DNA from 4 places in the Mesorhizobium sp. WSM4840 genome. Region 2 is predicted to be linked to each of the others. Evidence: riboswitches for the same ligand, from Rfam matches in the RefSeq annotation. Region 2 holds a riboswitch; each other region holds the start of a gene.

Region 1 (7,021 bases), on a different contig from region 2:
GAGATCGACATCGCTCCAGATGGAACGGCCCCGTTTTTGAGAATTGCGCTTTTGTTTGACCTCCACAGTGAACGGTCGGGTCTGCCGCCTCATAGTTTCTTCCTTGTTAGAACGAATTGCACAGGAGGTCGCGGCTGACGACGACTGAACAACTGGCGCTTCCTCTGTTGCGCCGAGCTATATGGATGAGATAGCCCGAGAGCAAGCGGCACTTGCGGTTCGCCTTCGGACGACGATCCGATTGCGAGTGCATTGACAAATGCTCGCTCGAGCCACGTCGCTGGCTAGTCGCAGCTTTGTTTTCATATCGATGCGCTTGCAGAGCTGGAACAGCTGCTCGCGCGTCGCAAAGCCATCGCGCACGTTTTTGAAGGGATGGATGTGACGGCATGGCGGTTTCTGCTGGGCGCACGCCAACGCCGCGCGGAATATGTCCGCGATGGCACGACCAGATGGTTCCGAGCTTGTCAGCGAATCTCAAGCGGGGCCGCATGCAACGACACATCACGACACAGTCGGCTAGTCGGAGCGTCCGTTGATGTTCTGCTCAAATCGATGCCAGTATCTGGCCAAAGTCCGGCGGTGTGCCGAAGATCATGGCGGTCAAATTGGCGTAGGCGCGAGCACGGCGCGATCGGGGCCTCAACGATGGTCGGAAGGGTCAGCTACGAACTGGTGCAGGACAAACGTTCCGGAAAGAGCCGGTGAGCTACCGGTGACGCCGCCGCGCTATTTGTGCTGCGTTTTGCGTTTCATTGACCTGTTGCGGCTGGACTGCGGGCTTGATGAGCGTTATCGGACGAACCATCTGGACGACCTCCCTGAAGTCACTGTTGTCGGCAGCGTGACTGCCGTCACGCCTGCCCGATCGCAACCTTTTCAGGTCCTATCGAGGGACATGCCGAGAGCAGCAAGGTGCTATTCCGACCGTTTCACTCGTTCTGCGGCATTCGTTTCAGACTGCGCTGCCGTCTGTGCCAGCATGAACTGATCGACGTTGCCGGTAAGGCGGTCATGCTGTCGTGACGCAAGTGGGCGTCGACGGGTCAGCTTTTCACTTAGCGTTTCAATTGAATTCGGAAATGAAAGCCCACCTAGCTCCAGTTGGAGAGGCCTCGCCGGAAGTCACGATCGTGTCGTCCTAGTGATGGTCGCAATCATTCCTGATTGCGACTTTCCCTAGCCAGCTCCGGCCAATCATTGCCCGAGGAGATGCAATACAGGTCGAGGCGTTGTCGGCGTTTCGGCGGGCAAGATGGGATAGGCGACCTCCGGTACCTTTCCGGTCAGCGAATTGAGGAAGGCAACGAGCAGGTCGACTTCTTTTTCCGTCAATTCTTCGCCGAGCTGGGTGGTCCCCATGATGGCGACGGCCTGTTTCAGATCCCAAACCTTGCCCGAATGAAAGTATGGCGCGGTGAGTGCTACGTTGCGCAACGGCGCCACGCGGAAAACATAGGAATCGTCGGCTGCATGGGTGACGGCAAATCGGCCCTTGTCGTTTTCCGGCAGGACATCGGCGCTGGGCTTTTCAACGAGGCCGAATGGGTAATAGCCCTCCCCACCAACGTTGATACCGCCGTGGCAGGACGAGCAGCCCTTGTCCATGAAAAGCGTAAGGCCCTGTTTCTGTTCGGAAGTCATGGCGGCGTCATCGCCATTGAGGAAGGCATCGAAGGGGGCCGGCGTGACTAGTGTCGCCTCAAAGGCTTCGATTGCCCTGGCGACGTTTTCGAAGGTGACGCGATCGGCTTCACCCGGGAAAGCTGAATTGAACCACTCGACATATTGCGGCATCGACTTGAGCGTGGCGATGACTTGACCTGGTGTGTTGGCCATTTCGACAGCGGCTTGGATCGGTGCCTTGGCCTGAGCCTTCAGGTCTTCAGCACGACCATCCCAGAACTGCGCGATGTTGAAGACAGCGTTCAGTACCGTCGGCGCGTTGCGCGGTCCCTTCTGCCAACCATGACCGATCGAGCTTTCATGATTGTCGTCGCCCCCGGTGGCCAAGTTGTGGCACGAATTGCACGACAAGACGCCTGACGCCGAGACGCGTGGATCGAAGAACATTGCCTTGCCCAAGGCTATCTTCTCCGGTGTGATCGGGTTGTTGGCGACTGTCGGCGTGATAGATGGTAGAGCCTTGAAGGTGGCGCGTGCCGTTTCTCTGAGGTCTACGGGGATCGTTTGCGCAGCAATAGCGATGGCCGGCAAGGCGACAGCCACCGTAGTGAATAGGATTTTCACAAATGATCTCCCTGTGTTTTGCACGGAAGCCATTGTGGATTTGCGGTTCGTGAACGCCTTGCGCTACAGGCAATCCTCTTTGCATAAAATCGGTTCTCACGCGGACCTGACATATTGTCTTCCTTGTTGCATTGCGCGCGATGTCACCCACGAATGAACGCCAGTCGGTATCTCCTGTCGCCTCTGGAGGAGCATCAAAAGTCGTGCCAACTGAGCAGAAGGAACCTCCGGGAGATTTTCCGGATATTATTCAATAAGTTAACGAATTCGCGGCTGCAAGGCGCAGCCGTACTCCGGTGTCGCGGATCTGACAAACCCAACAGTCGGGATGAAACAGAGAGATGTTGGACCGTCAGCGCCTTGTCCCGATGGGCACTCGGCCGCTCCAAGTGCCTTGAGAGGACGTCCAGGGCGGTCTTCCCGTAGGGTGGTGGCGGCGTCGCGGGGCTTGCGCTTTTTCGGCATAAGGAACCGGCAAATACGCGTTGGCAACAAGCCACGCGCCGACGATCTTCTTGATGAGGTCGGATTTTGAAACGCCCATTGCGGCGGCGAGCCCGGCGAGGGATTCATCGACCTTGGGATCAAGTGCGACGCCTGTGACATTCCGGAGCATGAGCGCAGCCCTCCGAAGCATGGGGGGCTGTGCTTTATCGGCTTCATCAGCTTCTTGACAGGTATTCGGGGTGCACCTCGAGAAGGCTAGTTTTGATCTGATTACCATTATCTGAGAGGGCGAGATCGCAGTCCCGGAGGCACCGTCCGACGTATGCACCCGATGGCGTGGATTGATCTTTAGTCCGACGGTATGGCGGTCCCCCTTGATCCGTCCCCTGGTTCCGGAGCGTGATTTGTCGCCGACACATGCGCGAGCGTCCCTCGGGTTTGACCGATCGCCGATGACCGCCGCGAGCCGAATGCGCTTGACAAGTTAGCGCCGGCCCGTTCAACCTGAGGCATTCACCAGGGGAGTCCCGGCAAGGGGCTGAGATACTGCTGGCTATCGCGGCGCAGTGACCCGTTGAACCTGATCCAGTTCATACTGGCGTAGGGACGGTGCAAGCGCTTTGCGGGAGGTTTACGCCCGAGGTCCTGTTTCGGCAGGTCGACAAGAAGCGTCTTCATCCTTCCGGCACAGAACTGGGTCTCCAATGCATGAAGCAAAGGAGCCTGACGATGAATGCCCTCACCCCCACCGTGTCGACGGGACCACTGCCCGCCTCGCGGAAAATCCACAAGCCCGGTGCCATCCACCCGCAGATCAGGGTGCCGATGCGGGAAATCGCCGTCCATCCAACGGCCGGCGAGCCACCCGTCACGGTGTACGATCCGTCCGGCCCCTATACCGACGCGGCTGTCGAAACCAGCATCGAAAAGGGCCTCGCCAGGTTTCGCGATGAATGGGTGACGGCGCGCGGCGACGTCGAATTCCACCATGGCCGCAGTGTCGGGCCGGGGGACAACGGATTCGCGACAGGTGAGCGCCTGACGCCGGAATTTCCCATTCGCAATCGGCCGCTCAGAGCCAAGGCAGGCAAGGCGGTGACCCAGCTTGCCTATGCGCGGGCAGGCATCATCACGCCCGAAATGGAGTTCGTCGCGATCCGCGAGAACCTTGGCCGCGAGAACCTCGGTCGCGAGATCCTGCGCGGCAAGCTTGAGCGCGACGGCGAAGCCTTCGGCGCGACGACCCCCGACTTCGTCACGCCGGAATTCGTGCGCGACGAGGTGGCGCGCGGGCGAGCAATCATCCCCTCCAACATCAACCACCCCGAGAGCGAGCCGATGATCATCGGCCGCAATTTCCTGGTGAAGATCAACGCCAATATCGGCAATTCCGCGGTCACCTCCTCGATGGCCGAAGAGGTCGAAAAAATGGTCTGGGCGATCCGTTGGGGAGCCGACACCGTTATGGACCTGTCCACGGGCCGCAACATCCACAACATCCGCGAATGGATCATCCGCAATTCGCCGGTGCCGATTGGCACGGTGCCGCTCTACCAGGCGCTCGAAAAGGTCGCTGGCATCGCTGAGGACCTGACCTGGGAAGTCTACCGCGATACGCTGATCGAACAGGCCGAACAGGGCGTCGACTATTTCACCATCCATGCCGGCGTGCGGCTGCATTACATCCCGCTGACGGTCGACCGGGTCACGGGTATCGTCAGCCGGGGCGGTTCGATCATGGCCAAGTGGTGCCTGCATCATCACCGCGAAAGCTTCCTTTATGAGCATTTCGAGGAAATCTGCGATATCGCCAGAGCTTACGACGTGTCCTTCTCGCTCGGCGACGGCCTTCGTCCCGGCTCGATCGCCGACGCCAACGACGCGGCGCAATTCGCCGAACTGGAAACGCTTGGCGAGCTGACCAAGATCGCCTGGGCCAAGGATTGCCAGGTGATGATCGAGGGGCCGGGCCATGTTCCGATGCACAAGATCAAGGAGAACATGGACAAGCAGCTCGAAGTCTGCGGCGAGGCGCCGTTCTACACGCTCGGGCCGCTGACGACCGACATTGCGCCGGGCTACGACCACATCACCTCCGGCATCGGGGCGGCGATGATCGGCTGGTACGGCACGGCCATGCTCTGCTACGTCACGCCCAAGGAGCACCTCGGCCTGCCTGACCGCAACGACGTCAAGACCGGCGTCATCACCTACAGAATAGCCGCCCACGCCGCCGACCTCGCCAAGGGTCATCCGGCAGCGAAGCTGCGTGACGACGCACTGTCGCGGGCGCGGTTCGAGTTTCGCTGGGAAGACCAGTTCAACCTGTCGCTCGACCCTGAAACGGCGCGCTCCTTCCATGACGAGACCTTGCCGAAGGAGGCGCACAAGCTGGCGCATTTCTGCTCCATGTGCGGACCGAAATTCTGCTCGATGCGCATCTCCCACGAAATCCGCGCCGAGGCACAGAAAGAGGGCATGGCGGCGATGGCAGCGAAATACCGCGAGGGCGGCGATCTCTACATGCCCGCTGACGAGACCGGCGTACCGCTCGTGCCAGAGGCGCCGGAACCGTCATGAGGCTGCTGCTCAAGGGGGCCGGCGTCGCCGGCCTCACCGCCGCCTTCGAACTCGCCGCCCGCGGCGCGACGGTGACCGTTGCCGAGACAAGGGATAGCCTTGGCGGCAATGCGTCGTGGTTCGCCGGCGGCATGCTGGCGCCATGGTGCGAGCGTGAAAGCGCCGAGCAGCCGGTGCTGGACCTTGGCCGCGATGCCGCCGACTGGTGGGATGCGGTACTGCCCGGTCAGGTGACGCGGGCAGGAACACTGGTCGTGGCCGCGCCGCGCGATGCGGGCGAACTCGAGCGGTTCGCCAGCCGCACATCGGGTCACCGGCGTGTCGATGAAGATGAAATCGCGTTGCTGGAGCCCGACCTCGCCGGCCGCTTGCGCCGCGGATTGCTCTTCTCTGACGAAGCGCATCTCGACCCGCGCCAGGCGATGGCGGCACTTCATGACAGACTGGTGGCGATGGGCGTCGAATTCCGCTTCGGCGCCGATGCCCGGCACATTTCCGGTTTCGATCGCCAGATCGACTGCACCGGGATCGCGACGGACGACGACCGGCTGCGTGGCGTTCGAGGCGAGATGCTGATCCTGCGCACGCCCGATGTCTCGCTGTCGCGCCCGGTCCGGCTGCTTCATCCGCGCTTTCCGCTCTACGTGGTGCCGCGCACCGGCCACCGTTTCATGGTGGGCGCGACGATGATCGAGAGCCAGTCCACTGGACCGGTCACGGCGCGTTCGATGATGGAGTTGCTCAGCGTCGCCTGCGCGCTCCATCCGGCATTCGGCGAGGCTGAGATCGTTGAGGCTGGTGCCGGCGTTCGTCCGGCCTTTCCAGACAACCTGCCGCGTGTCGAAGCACGCGGAAACACCGTCGCGATCAACGGCCTCTATCGCCATGGCTTTCTGCTCGCCCCTGCCATGGCGCGCCAGGCGGCCGAACTCATCTTCCGTCACGACAAATCCGTGGAGCTTGCTCATGAAACTGACCGTCAACGGCGTAGCGCATGAGGTTGCCGCCACCACATTGGCCGAATTGCTTGCCGCGCTCGACTATGAAGGCGACTGGCTTGCGACCGCCGTCAATAGCGACCTCGTGCACAAAGCCAACCGGGCGGAATTCCGGTTGAGCGACGGCGATCGGATCGAAATCCTCTCGCCGATGCAGGGAGGCTAGCATGTTCGAGCTTCTCGGGACGACGCTTCCTTCCCGCCTGCTTCTCGGCACCGCGCAATATCCTTCGCCGGCCATCCTTGCCGATGCGGTCAAGGCGTCGGGCACGTCCATCGTGACCGTCTCCTTGCGGCGTGAGATGGCAGGCGGCAGGGCTGGCGAAAAATTCTGGTCGCTGATCCGCTCGCTCGGCACGAGAATCCTCCCCAACACTGCCGGGTGCCACTCCGTCAAGGAAGCGGTCACGACCGCGAAGATGGCGCGCGAAGTGTTCGGCACGAGCTGGATCAAACTCGAAGTGATCGGCAACCAGGACACGCTGCAACCGGACGTGTTCGGCCTGGTCGAAGCGGCGCGCATCCTGTGCGAGGATGGTTTTGCGGTATTTCCCTATACCACCGACGATCTTGTCGTGGCAGAGCATCTGCTTGACGCCGGTTGCCAGGCGCTGATGCCATGGTGCGCGCCGATCGGCTCGGCGCGCGGGCCCCAAAATCTCGATGCGTTGCGAAGCTTGCGTGGCCATTTCCCGAACATTCCGCTGATCGTCGATGCCGGGATCGGCCGACCGTCGCATGCGGCC
Region 2 (7,021 bases):
CACCACATGTCGTTGAAACGCCACCCGTGCGGATCCATATACGCATTGCGTCGGATGTTTTCCTCCCATTGCGTCCGGCGCGTTCCCCTCTGGAGGTTTTGAACCTTCATGCCTGGCCGGACTTTAACAGTCCGGCCTTTTTTCTATTGGTCCTGTGAAGCTGCGCTGCCGCGAGCGAGTTGTAGAACGGCCGTAGGTCAGACCATCCACGACCGGCAGGCCGCGGTGCTGGCAGCGCGCACGGGATTTTCGTCACACTCGACAGCGGCCTAGCCGTAGGGTGCGGCAACGGAAGCTGCCATTTTGTTGGGAAATCCACTAGGCTCGCTTGGTTTGCGAGACGGCGAGAGATGCCCGACCTGAAACAGATGCCCGATATGAAACAAATGAGATTGCTCGGCATCGTGGCCGCGACGGCGATCGGTCTGTATGTCTGCTATCTCTTGGCGTTGCCTTTTTTGCCCGCATTGACCTGGGCGGTGGTGTTGGCAATCATCCTGTATCCGGCTCATCGACGGGTCGAGGAAAGGCTCAGGAATCAAAACCTGGCTGCGCTGATATCGGTCAGCGTCGCGGCGGTGGCAGTCGGCCTGCCGCTCGTCTTCGTGGCACAGCAGCTTGTTCGCGAGGCGGTAAACGGAGCCACCTATATGGAGGAGGTCATCCGGGGTTGGAACACAGATGCCTTCGTGTCGGGCTATCCCAGGCTTTCGGCGGTTGCCCAGTGGATTGAGAACCAACTCGATCCGGCCGGCACGGTCGCCGCATTTGTACAATGGCTGACGGCACAAAGCACATCGCTGTTGCGCGGCTCGATCAATCAGGCCGTGATGTTCATTCTGACATTTTATCTGCTGTTCTATTTTCTGCGGGACCGTGAATCCGCCCTGCGGGGGATCGAGCGTCTCTCGCCCCTGCGTACCGCGGAGACGGCATACATGCTGTCCCGCCTTGCCGAGACGGTACATGCGATCCTGATAGGCACCGTGCTTGTCGCCGCTGTGCAGGGGACGCTGGGCGGCCTGATGTTCTGGTGGCTCGGCCTGCCCACTCCGGTCTTCTGGGGCTTGGCAATGGGACTGCTTGCCATCGTGCCGGTGCTCGGCGCATTCGTGATCTGGGTGCCGGCAGCGATCTATCTCGCGCTGGAGGGGGCTTGGGCGAGCGCGGCGATCCTGACCGTCTGGGGCGGCGTGGTCGTCGCCGGCATCGACAATCTGCTCTATCCGATGCTTGTCGGGAACCGGCTGCGGCTCCACACGGTGGTGGCCTTTGTCGGTGCTGTCGGTGGCATCGTCCTGTTTGGAGCATCCGGGCTCGTCCTCGGCCCGGCGGTGATTGCGGTCACCGTCAGCCTCATTGACATCCTCAAGAAACGATTGAGCGACCAGCCCGAGGCGGAACTGACGCCAAAGCGCGACACAAAGCCATCACGTCAGTCCGGACCCGCGCCCAGTGAGTAAGCACCGCCGCGCGCGACCAGTTCGGCGACCACCACGATGCGCATGAGCATTGTTCCAGCGTCAGCCTGTCCCGCCTTGCGATCACGACCAGCACGCCGACCGGCTCTGGCCGGACTGGTTCGGCCGTGCGCTCGACAGCGGCGGCAGCGGCGCGTCGAAGCTGGTCGATGCAGTTCCGGTCAAGTCCGATCCTGCTGGTGACGACGGCGAGTGCCGACAGGATGCATGCGCCGCGGCGGGCTCATTTTTCGCCGTCCAGATAGGCGTTGCTGTAATAGGCCGCGAAATCGGGTCGTTCGCCGACCGGGTTCCCATCGCCGTCGCGCAGGGCTCCGGCCTTGAACAGGTAGTCGCCGATAGCCTCCATCTTTGCGGGATCGATCGTGCCGATCGCGCCGGCGGGGCTTTGCAGATAGTGGCCGTCGACCAGCGCCTTCAGCGATGCCTCGATCAATGGACGGTCAGTCAGCATGTCGCTGTTTGCTGCTATCAGGATCTCAGCCGCTTCTTGCGGATGTTCGACGGCGAAGGCATAGCCGCGCCTGGTCGCGGCGATGAACGCGGTTGCCGTGTCCTTGTTCTTCTCGAGGTAGGCTCGGCTCGAGCCAATGAAATTGGTGTGTTGGTCGGGCACGCCGAAATCCGCGTAACGGAAGGCGCGCTGAGGCTTGTCGTCAAGCTCCGCCTTGATCCCCTCCCAAGTGTAGACCTCGAGCGTAAAATCGACTGCGCCATTGGCCAAGGCCTCATAGGCGGAGGTGCCCAGCGTCACTGTTTCGAATTTGCCCTCGCCGCCATCATGGCGGATGATGGTGCCGATCAGCGCATTCTCCCAGGCGCTGCCGAAACCGTCATAGGTCAGGCCGTCCAGATCCCTGGGGGACTGTATATCGGCGCGGTCGGCGTTGAACACCAGCCTGCCGGTTTCTGTCTGCATGATGGCGTAGGTGGCGACGAGGTCGGCGCCGGCCGTGCGTTGGGTGAACAATCCTATGGATCCCAGTATACCGAAATCGGCCACGCGGTTGGCGATCAGCGTACCGGCCGCAGTGTCGGTGTAGGGCAGGATCCGCATGTCGAGCCCGGCCTCGGCGTAGAAGCCTTTCGCTTGGGCGACATAGAGCCCGACATGATTTGTGTTCGGCGTCCAGTCTAGCGCGACGGTGACAGTCTGCTGGGCGGAGACGGACGTGACGGGTGCGAACCCGGCGATCAATGCGGCAGCGATGAAGAGGCGTCTGGAAAGCATGGTCATGTCCTTTGGGCGGGCTGTGGATCGAGCAGGGTATCGAGGATGTCGGCTTCGATGGCGCTGGCTTCCGACGAGGCAAGATCCTTGCGCGGGCGCGAAAGAGGTATGATGATTTCGCGCAGCACGCGGGCGGGGCGGGCGCTCAGCACATAGATGCGGTCGGACAGGAAGACCGCCTCGCGGACGTCGTGGGTGATCAGCAGGACCGTCCAGCGGTGTCGGTCCCACATCGTCTGAAGCCAGCGCTGCATGCCGGTGCGCGTGAGGGCGTCGAGTGCGCCGAACGGCTCGTCGAGCAACAGCATGGCGCGGTCCTGCACGACGGTGCGCAACAGCGCGGCGCGCTGGCGCATTCCGCCCGAGAGCTGCGCCGGATACTTATGCTCGAAGCCCGCAAGGCCGAATTCGCCGAAGAACGGCGCCACCCTGTCGCGCGCCGCCTTGCGGGACATGCCCTGCACTTCCAGGCCGAGCGCGGTGTTGTCGATAACCGTGCGCCAGGGCATCAGGGCGTCGTGCTGCGGCATGAAGGCAAACGGTCGGCGCGTGTCGGCCAGTGGCCGCCCGTCGAAGTCGACATCGCCGCCGTGGCCTCCGAGACCGCCCGTCAGCAAGCTGAAGATCGTGGACTTGCCGGCTCCGGAGGGGCCGAGGATTGAAACGAATTCGCCCGGCTCGATGTGCAGGGTGATGTCGGCAAGCACGTCGATGTCGCCAAAACGCTTCCTGACTTGGCGCAGCTCCAGCCGCCTGCTCATGATTTTCGTGCGCCATCGAGCCGCTCCCATGGCATGACGACGCGCTGGATCAGTACCGTAGCAGCAAACAGGGCTAGCGTGAGCAAGGCGCTGACCAGCACGGCCGCCAGCACGAGATCGGGCCGGAAATTGTTCTTGGCGTTGAGCATGTAGATGCCGAGCCCTTTGGCCGCACCGGCATATTCTGCGAAGATGGCGCCCACCACGGCATAGGTGATCGAGATGCGCAGTCCGGCGAAGAAATAGGGCAGCGAGGAGGGCAAGCGGGCCAGCAGGAAAATGCGCATGCGGGAAGCGCCCATCGAACTCAGAAGCGCCGAGATGTCCCGATCCGTCGAGTCATAACCCTGCACAAGCGCGACCAGCATGGGAAAGAAAGTCACGAGGGCGATCAGCGTGATCTTCGGCGTCAGCCCGAAGCCGAACCAGAGAACGACCAGCGGGGCGATCGCCACCAGCGGCAGGGTCTGGCTGATGATGAACACCGGGAACAGGGCACGGCGCAGCGGGTTGAAGAAGTCGATCAGCACCGAAAGGATGAAGGCAACGGCCAGCGAGCAGGCGAAGCCCGCCAATGTGGCGCTGATCGTCGGCACGGTGTTGTCGAGCAGCGCCTGGCGCTGCCGGATGGCCTGGGCGAGAACGCGTGACGGCGCGGGCAGCGTGGTGGGCGAGATGCCCGAGATGCGCGCATAGAGGTCCCAAGCCAAAACCAGCGTGCCAACCGATAGCAAGGCCGGTCCGACCTTGGCGAACAAGGCTGCGATTCGCGGCGCGGCGGAGAAAGGTTGAGACATGCGAGACTTGTCTGGTGCGAAAAGATCAGCGCAGGGTCGGGCTGTTGGCCGAAACCGTAAGCTCGATCGTGAGATGGCCCTGGAGCGGGCCGACCGGCAGCGTCGAAATATCGTCTGTGCCTATGCGCAACCGATCGCGACAAGGGTCGAGCGCATCGAGCGCGGAGATGACGACACCGACGAAATCGCCGGTTGTCGGAGAAAGAGAAATCTGTGCGCCAGAAAACATCGCCCGCCTCGCTCCGCTGGTATTATCCAGATCAGCTCTAGGGTTTACGGGCTTGCAGCCCAGCTCTCAGCCCCGACGATACGGAGCACCCCTGTGGATGCCGGCAATTAAACAGATATGGGGTGGAGCTGCAAGCCTGCGTCCGACTCGTGAAACCTCAGGTCGAGGAGGCGCGGCGCAGGACAGGGAAGAGTGACAACCCGGCATCCTGTTCGAGATCGCTCTCGATATTCTGAGAAGCCACATGACTTTGAAGGTATCGGGAAAGACGTCGATCGAGCGGACAGTTTCCCGTTCGTCGCCATTGTCGATGCCAGGCGTTTGGTGAATTGTGGAAGCATGAAGATATAAATTGCATCCGTTGTAGGCAGCGGTTCCTCTTTCGCCAATTACGACCCGCGCTTTGTTGGAGAGCCAAATGCAGGAATTTATCCTTTTTGCGCTCGTAGGGTTTGTAGCTCAGGCTGTCGACGGGGCTCTCGGCATGGCCTACGGCGTGATTTGCTCGACAACCCTACTGGGGTTTGGCGTGTCTCCTGCACACGCTTCGGCTTCAGTTCACGCAGCGGAGCTGTTTACCACTGCGGCCTCAGGTTCGGCTCACCTCTATCACCGCAATATCGACTGGAAGCTTTTCTGGCGGCTGATGCCATTTGGTGTTCTCGGCGGCGTTCTCGGCGCTTATGTGCTCACCTCGTTTGAGGGAGCGATCATGAAGCCATATGTGACCACATATCTGGCGCTTGTCGGAGCTTGGCTCCTGTTCCGTTCATTCCGGCGGATCCCGAGTAAGCCGGTCCCTGCAGGCGCGGTACCTCCGCTTGGACTTGGTGGTGGATTTCTCGATGCCGCAGGGGGTGGTGGATGGGGACCCATCGTAACGACGGGCCTTCTCGGTTTTGGCGGGACGCCCCGCTACGTTATTGGTACGGTAAATGCGAGCGAGTTCCTCATCACGCTCTCGGTGTCTCTGACCTTCTTGTTTGCATTAGTAACGGGCCATTGGGCGGAGGCAGGAGAGCCAACGGAAAATCTACTCTCTGTCGCCGGCTTGATTCTTGGCGGCGTAGTCGCAGCGCCGATGGCCGGTTGGGTAGTGAAGTCAATCGCAGAAAAGACGCTTCTCAGGCTCGTTGGTATTCTCATCATACTGCTTGCAGGCTGGCAAACCGCGCAACTCTTCGAATTGGTGTAAACTGAAGACACATCGAACAGGTTGTCGGCGTCGCTTCCCTGGCGGCTGTGCGGGAGACAAAAAAACTCAATTGCCAAATGGAACGAAGAGACCCCTTTGTTGTTTGGCTTGCTTGGACAACCGGAGGCCGAGTCGATGAGAAGATTGGTTGCAACAACAGGGTTGGCGCTGGCGGTCGCGATGCCTGCAGCGGCTCAGGACACCGCGACCGCGAAAGCCGAATTCGTCAACATGGCCGGCGAGAAGAATGGCACGGCCACGCTGACCGAGACGGCGCAGGGCGTGCTGATAGCGTTGGAGGTAACAGGACTGCCTCCGGGCGAGTGGGTCGCGTTCCATGTTCATGAAACCGGAAAGTGCGACCATCAGACCGGCCATGACTCGGCCGGTGGGCACTTCAATCCGACGAATGCCGAACATGGATACCTCACTGGAAAAGGCCCGCACGCGGGCGATATGCCAAATCAGCGGGTCGGCGCCGACGGCGTTTTGCGTGCCCAGGCTTTCAACGGCATGGTCAAGCTGGATGGTGGAGAAACGGCGATACGAGGCAAGGCATTGATGATCCACGGCGGACAGGACGACTACAAAAGCCAGCCTGCCGGTGATGCCGGAAATCGTCAGGCCTGCGCCGTGATCGAGTGAAAACCCCAAGATGATTAGAGACCTGTCCGACATATGATCGGACCGGCTTTCAGCCTCAGCGGCCAGGTAGTGGTACGTCGTCGGAGCCTCTGGCACGAGGATAAGCCAGACGGTAAGTTCGTGCGCCTGCAGAGAAATTGACGACGCACCCATCGCGCCGAAGCTGGCCTTTCATTTTGCGACTGCCGGATGATTGCATGAACGATACTTCTCCTATGGGCCTGCCCTCCAAGGGTTTTGTCCAGTCAGCCATTTCCGCCCGCGGCCTGGTCAAGACGTTCGGCAAGCTGCGCGCCGTCGATGGTGTCGATCTCGATGTGCCGCGCGGCATGATTTTCGCCATCCTGGGTCCGAACGGTGCCGGCAAGACAACGCTGATGCGCATGCTCGCGACGCTGTCGCGCCCCGACGCCGGCTCTGCGACCGTGATGGGGCACGATCTCGTGCAGGCCCCGCATGCGGTCCGTGCGGCAATCGCGATGACCGGGCAGTTCGCTTCGCTCGACGAGGACTTGACGGGCCGGGAGAACCTCGTCCTGCTCGCCCGACTCTGGGGTTTTCGCGGTCGCGCCGCGAAAACCCGTTCGGACGACCTGCTCGCGGCTTTCGGCTTGTCCGAAGCGGCGACGAAGCAGGTGAGGGATTATTCGGGTGGCATGCGAAGGCGGCTCGACATAGCCGC
Region 3 (7,021 bases), on a different contig from region 2:
TCCAGAGGCCGATGCGCGCCGAACGGCGGCAGGACGCACGTCCCGGCATGCAGGACAGGAGCCATCATGGACGCTCGACCGAATTCTCCCGAAGCCCGCGACATCAGCTACCACATGCACGGCTACACCAATGCCCGCAAGCATGAGGAAGCAGGGCCACTCGTCATCGAGAAGGGCGACGGCATCTATGTCGAGGATCTCGCCGGCAACCGCTATATCGAGGCGATGGCCGGGCTTTGGAGCGTCGCGGTCGGCTTTTCGGAGAAGCGGCTGGTCGATGCGGCGGTGCGCCAGATGTCCAAGCTGCCTTACTATCACGACTTCGGCTCCAAATCGCATTCGCCGCTGATCGATCTCGCCGAGAAGCTGGTGCTAATGGCGCCAGTGCCGATGAGCAAGGCGTATTTCACCAATTCCGGCTCCGAGGCCAACGATACGGCCATGAAGATGATCTGGTACCGGTCGAATGCGATCGGCCAGCCGGCACGCAAGAAGATCATCAGCCGCAATCGCGGCTATCACGGCGTCACCATTGCCGCGGCAAGCCTGACAGGCCTGCCCAACAACCACACTTCCTTCGACCTGCCGATTGCCAATGTGCTGCACACGTCGACGCCGCACCACTGGCGCGAGGCGCTGCCAGGCGAGAGCGAAGCAGAGTTTTCGAGCCGGCTTGCCGACGACTTGGAAAAGCTGATCCTGGCCGAAGGACCGGAAACCATCGCTGCCTTCTTCGGCGAGCCGATCATGGGCGCCGGCGGCGTCATCGTGCCGCCGGCCGGCTACTGGGAGAAGATCCAGGCGGTCCTGTCGAAATACGACATCCTGCTCGTCGCCGACGAGGTGATCTGCGGTTTTGGCCGAACCGGCGAGATGTTCGGCTCGCAGACCTTCGGCATCAGGCCTGACATCATGGTGCTGTCGAAGCAGATTTCTTCGTCCTACCTGCCAATCTCGGCCTTGCTGATCAACGAAAAGGTTTTCGAGCCGATTGCCGACGAAAGCAATCGCATCGGCACCTTCGGCCACGGCTTCACCGGCGGCGGCCATCCCGTTGCGGCGGCAGTCGCGTTCGAGAACCTGAAGCTGATCGAGGAGCGCGACCTTGTCGGCAATGCGCGCACGGTCGGCGCGCATATGCAGAAGCGGCTGCGCAAGCTCGAATCGCACCCGCTTGTCGGCGAGGTGCGCGGAGTCGGCCTGATCGCGGCGGTCGAACTGGTCGGCGACAAGGCGAGCAAGACGCCGTGGGAGACGGCCGGCGCGCTGGGCGGGCTCGTCAACGGTTTCATGCAGCAGAACGGCGTGATATCCCGCAACATGGGCGACGCGCTGGCTTTCTGCCCGCCGCTGATCATCACCGAGCCACAGGTCGATGAGATGATCGACGCGTTCGAAAGATCGCTTGAAGCCGCGGGCAAGCAGGTCCCGCAATTGGCGCGCGCGTAACGGCGTGATCTCGAGCGACGCAAGCGGCGTTATAAGAAAACTGCGAAAAACTTATAACGCTGCAGGAGAGGATCAGGAATCCTTGTTGCCGTCGTGCAGCCAAATCAGAATGGTCTTGCAGATAAACAAAGCCATCACGAAAAACGCCTCGTGAAAGCCGCCGCGTATTGAGCGTTGAAAGCCAGGTACGCTTTGAGCCTTGCTGCGGCATCCAATCTTCCGCAGGGGAGATCGGCAGCTTTGCCGGCGGCGCCACGATCGGCAATTGCCCCGGATCGTACTTGAACATCCACCGCGCCGGTGCTACGTCCACCCAATCGACAGGGGCGCTCCGTATTGCCGGGGCTGAGATGGAAGGTGCCAAGCCTTCGGTCCCTCAAGCTGATCTGGGTAATGCCAGCGGAGCGAGGCGACCGTGTTTTCAGGTGCACAGATTTCCCTGTATCCGATGTGCGACGATTTCGTCGGCGTCATCCTCAAAGCACTTTCGGCGATGGCCGAATTTCCGCATCGAGACCGACGACATCTCGACGCTGATCGTCGGCCCGCCGGAACAGCTTTTCCCGGCCATGCGCGATCTGTTCGCCTCGGCGGCGGCAAGTGGCGTGCACTGCGTGTTGTCGGCGACGGTGTCGCGCGGCTGCCCCGGCGAGCCCGACGATCCGATCTGCACACCGATTTCCGGCAGCAGTCACGAGCTGTCCCTGGCCGAGCGCATCGGCGCGGCGCGGTCGCATGTCGACGGTGCGAAAAAGCTCGGCCAAGAGGTCGCCGCGCAGTTCTCGCTCTATCCGCTCGGCGAGGGCCATCACATGGACGAGATCTACGGCTGCATCGACTTTCTCAAGACTTCGGGCGTCTTCGACAGGTCGAAGAATTTCTGCACCAAGCTTAGAGGCGATGCCGGACCGGTGTTCGCGACGCTATCGGAAGCCTTCCTTCGCTTCGGCGCGCCGCAAGGCCATGTCGCGCTCGATTTTACCGTGTCGGCGAACAGCCCGAGCGCTTGTTAGAGCGTGTCGATATTCAGCCGGCCCGCGAACGGCGGTTTCCTACGCTTCCGGTACTCACGTATCCAAAAGTACGCTCCGTTCCGGTTCTCGGACCCCACCATTCTCGGCTCGGCGACGACCTCGATCGGCCGGCCCTGATCGCCGCGTTCACGGCGGCCTTGTGCAGTGCCGAGCGCCGTTGATATGCTCGATCATTCAGTCAGCGGGGAAGGATGTTCGATATCTCGCGTCGCGACCTGACACTTGGCGCAGCCGGTGCTCATGCTGCGTTTGGACTCGACAAGCCGATCACGTTTGTCGACGCGGCCTGCGCTCAACAGGCCGTCGCTCAACCTTTCCGAAAATACAAGGTTGGCGACATTGAAGTCTTCTGTCTGATTGATGGCATGCGTGACGTTTCGCTGCGGGAGGGTATGGTCAGGAATGTCAGCGTCGAACAGGTCAAGACGGCGCTGCGTGGTGCCGGTTTTCCCGACAATCAGGCGCCCCTGCGGTTTATCGTCATGGCGCTAAAGCTGCGCGATCAAGTGGTCCTGATCGACTCGGGTACCGGCGGTCATCCGATTTATGGTGAGGGGAGCGGCCGGCTATTCGAGAGCATGGCTGCGGCGGGCCTTGACCCCAAGGCAGTCAAGACGATCCTGATCTCCCATCTGCACGGCGACCACATTTATGGCCTCATGAACAATGAGAGCAATGCCCAGGTCTTCCCGGATGCCGACATCGTGGTGCCCGCCGCGGAATTGAAATGGTGGACGCGCCAGGGAGTCGAGTCGATCGATCTCGGACCGACGCGCAAGGGCCTCGCCCAGCGCATTCAGGCCACCGTGGCGACGTGGAAAAACGTCAGGACCTTTGAGGGAGAACCAGAACTCCTGCCCGGCGTGCACGCCGTTCAGGCGCCGGGTCATAGCCCGGGAATGGTCGCGCATCTGGTCGTATCGGGCGGCAAACAGTTCCTGATCAGCGCTGACGTGGTCAATCTTGCGCCCCACATTTCAACAAATCCCGAGTGGCAGCTTGCTATCGACCAGGATCCGCAAATGGCCGTCGAAACGCGAAAGAAGATCTTCGATCGCGCGGTCGCCGACAAGCTCACCATTTCGGGTACTCACTGGTTGATGCCGAACGTCGGCACGCTGTCCAAGGATGGCAACAGCTACGTATTCGCAGCCGAGGGGTAATATCCCTGCGACACTACCCATTGCCAACTGCACGGCGACGGCTGCCCGTAGCGGACGAACCGGTCGGCGTCAGACGTCGATCGCAGAACTAAGCGAGAGCGATAATCTTGGCTGTCATCGGGTTGCTGCGAGATCCGAGATGGCATCCGGAACGACCACCAGTTTGCCGACAAAATCCTTGGCAATGAAATCCGCCTGGGCGCGGTGGAAATCGGACAGCCTGTAGACGCCGCCGACCAGCGGCCGGATCTTCTTCTCCTCGATGTAGCGGACGATACGGCGGAAATCTTGCCGCGTGCCCTGGCTCGAACCATGCAGCTGCAACTGCTTGAGATACAAGGTGCGCAGATCGATCTGCACGACCGGGCCGGCAATCGCGCCGGCGGTGGTGTAGCGGCCTTCGGGCCGAAGGATGCGCAAGAGGTCATTGAAGATCGCACCGCCGACGAGGTCGGCAACCACGTCGATCGGCTGGCCGTCGGTCGCGTCGTTCACGGCAGCAGGCAGATCGGTGACGCCACGGGTGATCACCGCCTCGGCGCCGATGTCGAGCACCGCCTGTTCCTTGCCCTTGCCGACGACGGCATAGGGAATGGCGCCGCGCGCCCGCGCCAATTGCACGATGCCGGAGCCGACGCCGCCCGACGCGCCGGTGACCAGCACGCGCTCGCCGGCCTTCAATGCGGCGCGTACCAGCATCTGTTCGCCGGTAAGGTAAGCGCAGCAGAAAGTGGCGAGTTCGACGTCAGTCAGGTCGGTAGCGACGACATGGGCATTTTCGGCCGGCACGGCCTGGTACTCGGCATAGCCGCCGTCGCGGCCGTGGCCCATATAGTCGATGTCGGCGAGTGAATCGTCGTCGCGGTTGTAGATGGAGAAGTCGACCATCACCCGCTCGCCGATGCGAGCCGAAGAAACACCGTCGCCGACGGCAACGACATTGCCGACCGTGTCGGTGCCCTGGATGCGCGGGAAAGTCAGCGTGTTGCCCTGACGCCGCCAGGTCGATACCGCGGCAGCATCTTCCTCCGTGCCGTAGGCGCCCTGTCGCACCCAGACATCGGTGTTGTTCATGCCGCAAGCGGTGACCTTGACCAGCACCTCGCCCGGGGCGGGCGAGGGTACTTTCACGTCGGTGCGATAGACAAGCTTTTCCGGTCCGCCGTGACCGGTCAGCAGCACGGCGGCCATAGTGGCGGGGAGGGGTTTGGTTATGGCATTCATGTCGGTTCTTCAGAGGTTCGCAAACACGCTCTTCACCGCATCGGCCGTCTTCGACACGACGATATCGGCCTCTTCGCGCGTCAGGCAGAGCGGTGGCGCGAAGCCGAGAATGTCGCCCTGCGGCATGGCCCGGCCGATGACACCACGCTCGCCAAGGGCTGTCGCGACCTGCGGCCCGATCTTTTGCGAGGCTTCGAAGAACACGCGTTCGTCCCGGTCGGCGACGAACTCGACCGCCGCCAGCATGCCGTCGCCGCGCACCTCGCCGACATTCTTGTGGCCGCCGACGGCTTTCGCCAGCTCGGCGCGGAAATAGGCGCCGGTTTCGCCGGCATTGGTCACCAGGTCCATCTCGTCGATCAGTTCCAGATTGGCGACGCCGGCGGCGACGCAGACTGGATGCGCCGAATAGGTCCAGCCATGGCCTATGCTGCCGAGCTTGTCGGAACCCTGCACCAGCACCTGCCAGACCTTGTCCGAGACGATGACGCCCGACAGCGGCGCATAGGCCGAGGTCAGGCCCTTGGCGATGGTGATCAGGTCGGGCCTGATGCCGTAATGGTCGGAGCCGAACATGGTGCCCAACCGGCCGAAGCCGGTAACGACTTCGTCGGCGACCAGCAGCACATCATATTTCTTCAGCACCGCCTGGATCTTTTCCCAGTAGAGAGCAGGCGGCGGCACGATGCCGCCGGTGCCGAGGATCGGCTCACCGATGAAGGCGGCGACCGTGTCCGGGCCCTCGGCCAGGATCATCTCCTCCAGCTTGTCGGCGCAGTGTTGGGAAAACTGTTCCTCGCTCAGCGAGCGGTCGGCGCGGCGGAAATAGTAGGGCGCCTCGGTGTGCAGGATCGGCGCGCGCGGCAGGTCGAAGGCGTTGTGGAACAGGTCGAGCCCGGTCAGCGATCCGGTCATGACGCCAGAGCCGTGATAGCCGCGCCAGCGCGAAATGATCTTCTTTTTCTCCGGCCGGCCGAGCACGTTGTTGTAGTACCAGATCAGCTTGATGTTGGTTTCGTTGGCGTCGGAGCCGGAGAGGCCGAAATAGACCCTCGACATGCCTTGCGGCGCCCGGTCGATGATCATCTTGGAAAGCGTGATCGACGCCTCGGTGCCGTGGCCGACATAGGCGTGGTAGTAGGCCAGGTTCTTGGCTTGCGCGGCGATGGCGTCTGATATCTTCTGGCGGCCATAGCCGACATTGACGCAATAGAGGCCGGCGAAGGCATCGATGCTCTTGCGTCCGTTATTGTCCCAGATGGTGACGCCTTCGCCGCCGGCGATTACGCGGGTCGGCGATTCACCCCGCGCATGCGTGCCCATATGGGTCGAGGGATGGAAGAAGTGGTCGCGGTCCCAGGCGGCGAGTTCGTTGGACTGGTCGAGCATTTTTTTGACTCCTTAGAGAAAGATGGTCCCGACGCGGCCTAAGGTGTGTCGAGATTCAGGTCAGGCCGAGTCGAAAATGGTGGCTTCCGAGAACCGGAGCGGAGTGTACTTTTTCGTACGTGAGCCCGCGCATGACCCCGAAATCGAGATCGATTTCGGAAAGGTCATGCGCAAAAATCAAAGTTCTACAGCGTCCTTTGCGCGCCCAACAGGGCGCGCGGCGCTGTAGGGAAGCGCAGGACGCCGCCATTTGCAGACCGGCATCACCTGAATGTCGATACACCTTACGCCACGTCCAGGCAGAGATATCTAAGATCGGTAAAGGCTTCGAGCCCGTGGCGCGAGCCCTCGCGGCCGATGCCGGACTGTTTGACGCCGCCGAACGGGATCGACGCGCCGGTGATCTTGACGCGGTTGATGGCGACCATACCGTAGTCGAGCGCGCGGCCTATGCGCAATTGGCGGCCGCCGTTCTCGGTGACGACATAGGCGACGAGGCCGTATTCGGTGGCGTTGGCGCGGGCGATGACCTCGTCTTCGCTGTCGAAGGCCGTCACGGCGGCGACCGGACCAAAGGTTTCCTCGCGCATGATCAGCGCGTCGTCGGTGACATCGGCGAGCAGGGTCGGCCGGTAGAACAGCGGTCCTGCAGAATCGCGTTTGCCACCGGTGAGGCAGCGTGCGCCATGGGCGAGCGCATCGGCGACCTGTTCCTCGACCTTCTTGACGCCGCGCTCATGCATCAACGGCCCAATGTCAGTG
Region 4 (7,021 bases), on a different contig from region 2:
CACGCACATAGCCCTCCTCCGGCGTGTCGCCGTAGAGCAGGCCGTCTATGCCGGCGAGGAAGGCGTCGCGGTCGCGCGTGCCGACGCCGGGCGCGCCGAACTGGCGGGCATGACGCTGCGCCAGATCGATGCGCTGCGGCGTGTTGGGATGCGTCGCCAGGAAGTCGAGGCTGGCGTCGGTGGCGCCGCTGATCGAGCGGAAATCGGTGTAGGCTGACATCGACTGCAGGAAGCGGCCGGCGGCAAAGGGATCGAAGCCCGCCTCGCCGATCGACTTGATGCCGATGCCATCGGCCTCAAGCTCCTGATTGCGCGAGAACTGGGCAAGCCGCAGCTTGCCGCGGATCAGTGCCGCCTTGGCGGTCGGGCTGTCGCCGAGCACGTCGGAGACGACCTTGGTTGCAAACCCCTCCTCAGCCTCGAGCTGTTGGCGCTGCAAGCCGTGGTTTGCAGTGACGTGGCCCATCTCATGCGCGATGACCGCGGCGAGCTCGGCCGAATCGTTGGCCAGCGCCAACAGGCCGCGCGTGATGTAGAGATAGCCGCCCGGCAGCGCGAAAGCATTGACGTTGGGCGAATTGAGGATGGTGATGCGGTAGGTCTGGCTCGGGTTGGCCGACACCACGGTCAGGCTGCCGACGACCTTGGCGACCATGCGCTCGAGCTTGGGATCGGAATACTCGCCGCCATAGGTGGCGAGGATGCGCGGATGCTGCGCCTTCGCCATTTCGGCGAGCTTGCTGTTGGCGGCGACATTGTCGACCGTGATCGGTTTGCTGGAAGGTTGGAAGCCGGATTCCTGAACGTCCGGAGGCGTGAACATCTGGCAGCTTGCCAGCGCCATGGCAAAGCCGGCCAGCGCGAGGAAGCGCGCCAGCGGTTTCCTTCTCACTCTGTCGGTGCCGGTCGGCAGAACAGCTTCCTTTCGGGTCTCAGCACATGGCCCCGAAAATCGGGCATCGATTTTCAGAAAGGATCATGCGCACAATCAACTGCCACAGCGTCCTTCGCGGCCATGAGCACGCATGGCACACCGTAGTGGCAAATCACAACCTATGCCGGACCAGTATCGGAGGACCTAGTCACACTACTTTGACCATGGCAAGCAAGCACCACATCGCCTGAAGCCGGTTTGGCCGTAAATTATGTCCGCTTCCGGGCAACATCTCGTGATCCCGCGCCAAACGGACCTGCACCGATATAGCGTCGGAAGGCCTCCGGTCCAGCCTTGGTAAAAAAATCGGCGACAGTCCCGGTTGCGGCAACCGTGCCATTGTCCAGGAACACCATGTCCTGGCCGATACGGTGGGCATCCTCCGGCTGATGCGTGACGAACAGCACCGTCATGCGCCGCTCCGCATGGACGCCGGCTACCAGATCGAGCATGTCGTCGCGCAAGGCCGGTCCGAGCGAGGCGAACGGTTCGTCGAGCAAGAGCACCGGCCGGTCGCGCACCAGGACGCGGGCGAGCGCGACGCGCTGCCGCTCGCCACCGGAGAGTTCGCGCGGCAGGCGCTGTTGCTTGCCGGCAAGGCCGACGCGCTTGAGCGCCCCGGCGATTGCAGCGTGGTCGCCCTCGGCCAGCCTGAGCGACGGCGAGCGGCCAAGGCCGACATTTCGTTCGACCGAAAGATGGGCAAAGAGATTGTTTTCCTGGAACACCATCGACACTGGCCGCGCCGACGGCGGTTTGGCGCCGACATCGGCGCCGCCGATCAGCACGCGGCCCGATCGCGGCGTCTCGAAGCCGGCCACCAGATTGAGCAGCGTCGATTTTCCCGAACCGCTCGGCCCCATGATGGCGGTGATCTTCGAGGCGGCGAACTCGACATCGAATAAAAACGGCGCTTCGCGATAGCTGAACGAGACCTTTTCCAGCCGCACGGCCGTACCGCTTTCCGCGCTGTTGAGCATCATGATTTTTCTCCCTGCCCCAGCCAGTCAGCGGCCAGGACAAGCGCAAGACAAACCAGGCCGAGCAGCAACGCCAGGCCTGCCGCGTCCATCGTGCGGTAGCTGCCCATGCGCGCCAGCAAGAGGTAAGGCAGTGTCTGCAGGGAGTCGCTGCCGAACAGGGCAATGACGCCGAGATCGCCGAGCGACAAAGCCATGGCGAACGCGAAACCGGTGGCGAGCGGCCGCCGCAGCGACGGCCAGTCGACCAGCCGGAACCGGTTCCAGCCCGAAATGCCAAGCAGCAAACAGAGCCGTTCGTGGCGTTCGCTCGCCGCATCATAGCCGGGGCGAATGGCGCGGATGGCAAACGGCATCGCCATTACCGCATTGACGGTGACGACCATGACAGGGGCGATGGCAAAGACGTCGCTGACAGCACGCAGGAGCAGGAACCAGCCGGCGCCGATGACGATGGGCGGCACGACGAGGACGAAGCCGGCGCCGGTATCGGTGGCGTATTCGAGCAGCGTCCTGGCGCCGACGCGACGCCTCAAGGCCAGCGCCCGTCGTGCCATGACGAGCGACAGCGACAGCGCCACTGAAAGCAGCGCCGCCAGCAGGGCGAGCACGGCGCTGGTCAGCGTCGCCTGCCGCACCGCGATCTCGCCCGCCAGCCGGCCGAGATCGGCGCCAAGGCCTGACGTCACCATGGCAGCCATCGGCCCGGCGACGAACAGCAATGCGAGAGCGATCAATGCTGTATTCAGCACGGTCTCGGCCGGGCCGGCCGAAAGATAGCGGCGCGGTGCCACCGGCAGGTTGGCGTCGCCGACGATGTTGGCGCCAAGCCGCATCAATGCCAGCACAACGACGAAGGTCAGCGCGATCTGCAGCAGTGTCAGCGTCACCGCGCGGGCAGGATCGAAATCGAAACGCAGTGCCTGGTAGATGGCGACCTCCAATGTCGTCGCACGCGGCCCGCCGCCCAGCGTGAGCACGATGGTAAAGGATGTGATGCAGAGCATGAAGACAAGCCCAGCGACGCCCGGCAGCGCCGCACGCAGCGTCGGCCATTCAATCAGCCGGAAGGCGGGTCTGGCGCCCATGCCGAGCTGGCTCGCCAACCGCCACTGGTCGGCCGGCACTGTCGTCAGCGCTTCAAGGAACAGCCGCGTGGCCAGCGGCAGATTGAAGAAGACATGGGCGATGAGGATGCCGGACAGGCCGTATATGCCCGGCCAGCCCAGACCGCCAATCGCGGTGAGCACGCCGGCGAAATAGCCGGCACGGCCATAGAGAGCCAGAATGCCGAGTGCGGCGACGATGGCCGGCAGCGCAAGCGGCACGGCGAAGAGCTGCAGGATCAGGCCGCGACCAAAGAAGCGCGGATGCCGCGACAGCGCCCGCGCAACGAACAGCGCCGGCACGACGGAAAGCAGTGTCGACAGCAAAGCCTGCAACAGCGTGAAACGGGCGACCCGGAAGAGGTAGGAATCGAAGGTCGACGCGGCGCCGGACGGGTCGCGGGCGCCTTCGACGATGAGCCCGGCGAACGCTCCGCCGACCAGCAGCGCAACAGCGGCAAGCGCGATGGTGCCGGCGGTGACGCGGGGATCGGCAGGATATCCGGTATGCATGCCGCCCTGCCTAGTTCAACGATCGTCGAAGCAGAAAATATGGCTGAGGTCGAGTTCCCGGGCGCCGTAGAGTAATCATCTTTCAATCACAAGCTACTTGCTCATCACCGACAGCCATTCGTCGACCCAGGCCTTGCGATTGGCGGCGACCTCTTCCGGGCTGAAAAGCAAAGTCTTGGTCGGCTTGACGAGCTTGTCGAAAGCCGGATTGAGCGGCTTCTCGGTCTTGCCGGCCGGGAACATCCAGTTGGTCTCGGGAATGACATCCTGGAATTTCGGTCCGGTCATGAAAGTCAGGAACTGTTTCGCCAATGGGTTCTTCGCGCCTGACGTGGTGATGCCGGCAACCTCGATCTGCAGATACGCGCCCTCCTCGAAGGACGCCGCCTGATAGCGTTCGGTGTTTTCGGCGACCATGTGATAGGCCGGCGACGTGGTATAGGACAGCACCATCGGCGCCTCGCCCTTGGTGAACAGGCCATAGGCCTCGCTCCAGCCCGGCGTCACGGTGAGCACCTTTGCCCTAAGCTTGGCCCAGGCTTCCGGCGCCTTGTCGCCATAAACCGACCTCACCCACAACAACAAGCCGAGACCGGGCGTCGAGGTGCGCGGATCCTGGATGACGATCTTCTCATCGGCATTGCCCTCGACCAATTCCTTCAGGCTCTTCGGCGGCGTCTTCAGCTTTTCGGTGTCGTAGACGACGGCGAAATAGCCATAGTCGAACGGCACGAAAACATCGTCGCTCCAGCCGCCCGGCACATTGACATCGATGACGGCACCATGCGGCGAAAACAGGCCGGTGGCCTTGGCTTCCGCAGTCAGATTGGTGTCGAGGCCGAGCACGATGTCGGCCTTGGTCGCGGCCCCTTCCAGCTTGACGCGGTTGAGCAGGGCGACGCCGTCGGCGACCGCGACGAATTCGAGAGTACAGCCGCATTCGGCCTCGAAGGCCTTCTTCACCGCGGGGCCTGGACCCCAGTCGGCGGTGAAGCTCTCATAGGTATAGACGGTGAGTTTTTCCTGCGCGGATGCCGGCCCGATGCCGGCGGGAACAGTCGCCGCAAGCAGCACTGCCGAAACTAGAGTGTATAAAAACGTGCGCATCGGCGCCTCCTTCGTTCGCGTTGAAAGGAATTGAGGCGTCGGGCTGTCCGAAACGTCTAATCCCTCCGCCGGTACAAACCGGATCAGGTTCAGCGGGTTGGCATGGTCGCCTCTCAGCTGGTTCGCGAAGATCGCGTCCAGCACCCCGTTAGAGCGTTTCGACACATAGGCCCGGCCTGGTTGCGGCGCAAGCGGAAGTTTGCCGGGCATCTGGAACGCGGCCTTCCGTTTGGCAAGCAGGGCTGGTAAGGGCCACGCATATGAGCAAATTCACCATCCTGCTTGGCGGCGATCTAATCCGCACGCCGCTGCTCGACCGCCAGGTCGAAGGCTCCCGTGTCATCGCCGCCGACGCCGGCATGAGCCATGCCCGGACGCTGAACCTGACGCCGGAACTCTGGGTCGGCGACTTCGATTCGGTGCCGGCGGACTTGCCGGACGAGCTGGCCGCCGTGGCCCGCCAGGTGTTTCCGGCAGAAAAGGACAAGACCGACGGCGAACTGGCTATCGCCGCCGCGCTCGAACGCGGCGCGACCAGTCTCGTGCTCGCCGGCGCGTTCGGCGGCAAGCGCACCGACCACGCCTTCCTGCACCTGGCGCTCAGTGTCCGACTGGCCGAGGCAGGGACGGAGGTGCTTTTGACCAGCGGCGCACAGGAAGGCACTCCCTTGCTTCGCGGAAAGGCCGGCTTCGACTACGCCGATGGCACGCTGTTTTCGATTCTCGGCTTTTCCGACCTTACCGGCCTGACCGTGACCGGCGCCAAATGGCCGCTGAACCATATCGAGATGGCGTTCGGTTCGTCGCTGACCATTTCCAACGAGGTCAGGGGCCGGCTGGAAATTGCGCTGAGCAGTGGCCGCGCGCTGTTGCTCGCCCACCCATTCCCCTTACCTGGAAGCTGACATGGCGCCGCCACTTCTCAATCTCGACGGCATAAAACTGACCTTCGGTGGCACGCCGCTGCTCGACGGGGCGGAACTGACGGCGTCGGCGGGCGACAAGATCGCTTTGGTCGGCCGCAACGGCTCGGGCAAATCGACGTTGCTCAAGATCGCTGCGGGATTGATAGAGCCGCAGGACGGCGAGGTGTTCCGCCAGCCCTCGGCGACAGTGCGCTACCTGCCGCAAATGCCCGACTTGGATGGTTTCGCCAGCGTCCGCGCCTATGTCGAGGCGGGGCTCGGACCCGCCGACGATCCCTACCGCGCCACCTATCTGATGGAGCATCTCGGCCTGTCCGGCGACGAGCGGCCGAACGATCTCTCCGGCGGCGAGGCGCGCCGTGCCGCCCTTGCCCGCGTCATGGCGCCGGAGCCCGACATTCTCCTCCTCGATGAGCCGACCAACCATCTCGACCTGTCGGTCATTGAATGGCTGGAGGAGGAGCTTGCCCGCACCTCTTCGGCGCTGATCGTCATCTCGCATGACCGCCGCTTCCTCGAGCGCGTGTCGCGCGCCACCGTCTGGCTCGATCGCGGCCAGACCCGCAGGCTGGACAAGGGCTTTGGCCATTTCGAGGAATGGCGCGACACCGTTCTGGAAGAAGAAGAACGCGAGCAGCACAAGCTTGGCCGCCAGATCGTGCGCGAGGAGCACTGGCTGCGCTACGGCGTGACTGCAAGGCGCAAGCGCAACATGCGCCGGCTCGGCGAACTGCAGACCATGCGCCAGCGCTTTCGTGGCCATCGCGGCGCCGAGGGTGCGGCGACCATGGTGGCCAGCGACGCCGCCGAATCCGGCAAGCTGGTGATCGAGGCCAAGACCATCGAGAAGAGCTTTGGCGACCTCACTGTGGTCAAGGGCTTCTCGACCCGCATCCAGCGCGGCGACCGCGTCGGCCTGGTCGGCCCGAACGGTGCCGGCAAGACGACACTGCTGAAGATGCTGACCGGCGAATTGAAGCCGGACTCAGGCACGGTGCGGCTCGGCACCAATCTGGAGATCGCCACGCTCGACCAGAAACGCGACGCGGTCGATCCGCAAGAGACACTGGCGCAATACCTCACCGACGGGCGCGGCGAGAACCTCGTCATCAATGGCGAGCAGCGCCACGTCGTCTCCTACATGAAGGATTTCCTGTTCAAACCGGAACAGGCGCGCACGCCGGTGCGCGAGCTTTCGGGCGGCGAGCGGGCGCGGCTGCTGCTCGCCCGCGTGTTGGCGCGGCCGGCGAACCTGCTGGTGCTCGATGAGCCGACCAACGACCTCGACATGGAGACGCTGGAATTGCTGCAGGAACTGGTCGCCGGTTTTGCCGGTACGGTGATCCTGGTCAGCCACGACCGCGATTTCCTCGACCGCACCGTGACCAGCCTGATCGCGCCGGACGGCGGCGGCCGCTGGATCGAATATGCCGGCGGCTATTCCGACATGCTGGC

The links. A riboswitch is a leader RNA that binds a small molecule or an ion and turns the genes downstream of it on or off. The one in region 2 is predicted to bind thiamine pyrophosphate.
Region 1: it holds a riboswitch for thiamine pyrophosphate, as region 2 does, so the genes downstream of both, thiC (phosphomethylpyrimidine synthase ThiC) here and AC0L3I_RS13385 (YkoF family thiamine/hydroxymethylpyrimidine-binding protein) in region 2, are expected to answer to the same signal.
Region 3: it holds a riboswitch for thiamine pyrophosphate, as region 2 does, so the genes downstream of both, AC0L3I_RS11065 (YkoF family thiamine/hydroxymethylpyrimidine-binding protein) here and AC0L3I_RS13385 (YkoF family thiamine/hydroxymethylpyrimidine-binding protein) in region 2, are expected to answer to the same signal.
Region 4: it holds a riboswitch for thiamine pyrophosphate, as region 2 does, so the genes downstream of both, thiB (thiamine ABC transporter substrate binding subunit) here and AC0L3I_RS13385 (YkoF family thiamine/hydroxymethylpyrimidine-binding protein) in region 2, are expected to answer to the same signal.

What each region holds. Positions count from the first base shown of each region.
Region 1 is NZ_JBVVQD010000058.1:12,464-19,484, reverse strand. It holds gene AC0L3I_RS35520 (transposase) at 1-93, opposite strand, end outside; gene AC0L3I_RS35515 (cytochrome-c peroxidase) at 1,198-2,283, opposite strand; TPP riboswitch at 3,206-3,322, shown strand; gene thiC (phosphomethylpyrimidine synthase ThiC) at 3,427-5,277, shown strand; gene thiO (glycine oxidase ThiO) at 5,274-6,275, shown strand; gene thiS (sulfur carrier protein ThiS) at 6,244-6,441, shown strand; gene AC0L3I_RS35495 (thiazole synthase) at 6,443-7,021, shown strand, end outside.
Region 2 is NZ_JBVVQD010000008.1:79,024-86,044, forward strand. It holds gene AC0L3I_RS13365 (AI-2E family transporter) at 351-1,463, shown strand; gene AC0L3I_RS13370 (ABC transporter substrate-binding protein) at 1,705-2,718, opposite strand; gene AC0L3I_RS13375 (ABC transporter ATP-binding protein) at 2,715-3,473, opposite strand; gene AC0L3I_RS13380 (ABC transporter permease) at 3,470-4,270, opposite strand; partial or broken gene AC0L3I_RS13385 (YkoF family thiamine/hydroxymethylpyrimidine-binding protein) at 4,356-4,499, opposite strand; TPP riboswitch at 4,490-4,602, opposite strand; gene AC0L3I_RS13390 (sulfite exporter TauE/SafE family protein) at 4,918-5,694, shown strand; gene AC0L3I_RS13395 (superoxide dismutase family protein) at 5,830-6,339, shown strand; gene AC0L3I_RS13400 (ATP-binding cassette domain-containing protein) at 6,537-7,021, shown strand, end outside.
Region 3 is NZ_JBVVQD010000006.1:138,164-145,184, forward strand. It holds gene AC0L3I_RS11060 (aspartate aminotransferase family protein) at 67-1,449, shown strand; TPP riboswitch at 1,762-1,874, shown strand; partial or broken gene AC0L3I_RS11065 (YkoF family thiamine/hydroxymethylpyrimidine-binding protein) at 1,865-2,462, shown strand; gene AC0L3I_RS11070 (MBL fold metallo-hydrolase) at 2,675-3,646, shown strand; gene AC0L3I_RS11075 (alcohol dehydrogenase family protein) at 3,761-4,870, opposite strand; gene AC0L3I_RS11080 (aminotransferase) at 4,880-6,259, opposite strand; gene AC0L3I_RS11085 (NAD-dependent succinate-semialdehyde dehydrogenase) at 6,544-7,021, opposite strand, start outside.
Region 4 is NZ_JBVVQD010000001.1:163,209-170,229, forward strand. It holds gene AC0L3I_RS00905 (M48 family metalloprotease) at 1-844, opposite strand, end outside; gene thiQ (thiamine ABC transporter ATP-binding protein) at 1,144-1,914, opposite strand; gene thiP (thiamine/thiamine pyrophosphate ABC transporter permease) at 1,914-3,533, opposite strand; gene thiB (thiamine ABC transporter substrate binding subunit) at 3,627-4,640, opposite strand; TPP riboswitch at 4,684-4,798, opposite strand; gene AC0L3I_RS00925 (thiamine diphosphokinase) at 4,901-5,545, shown strand; gene AC0L3I_RS00930 (ABC-F family ATP-binding cassette domain-containing protein) at 5,547-7,021, shown strand, end outside.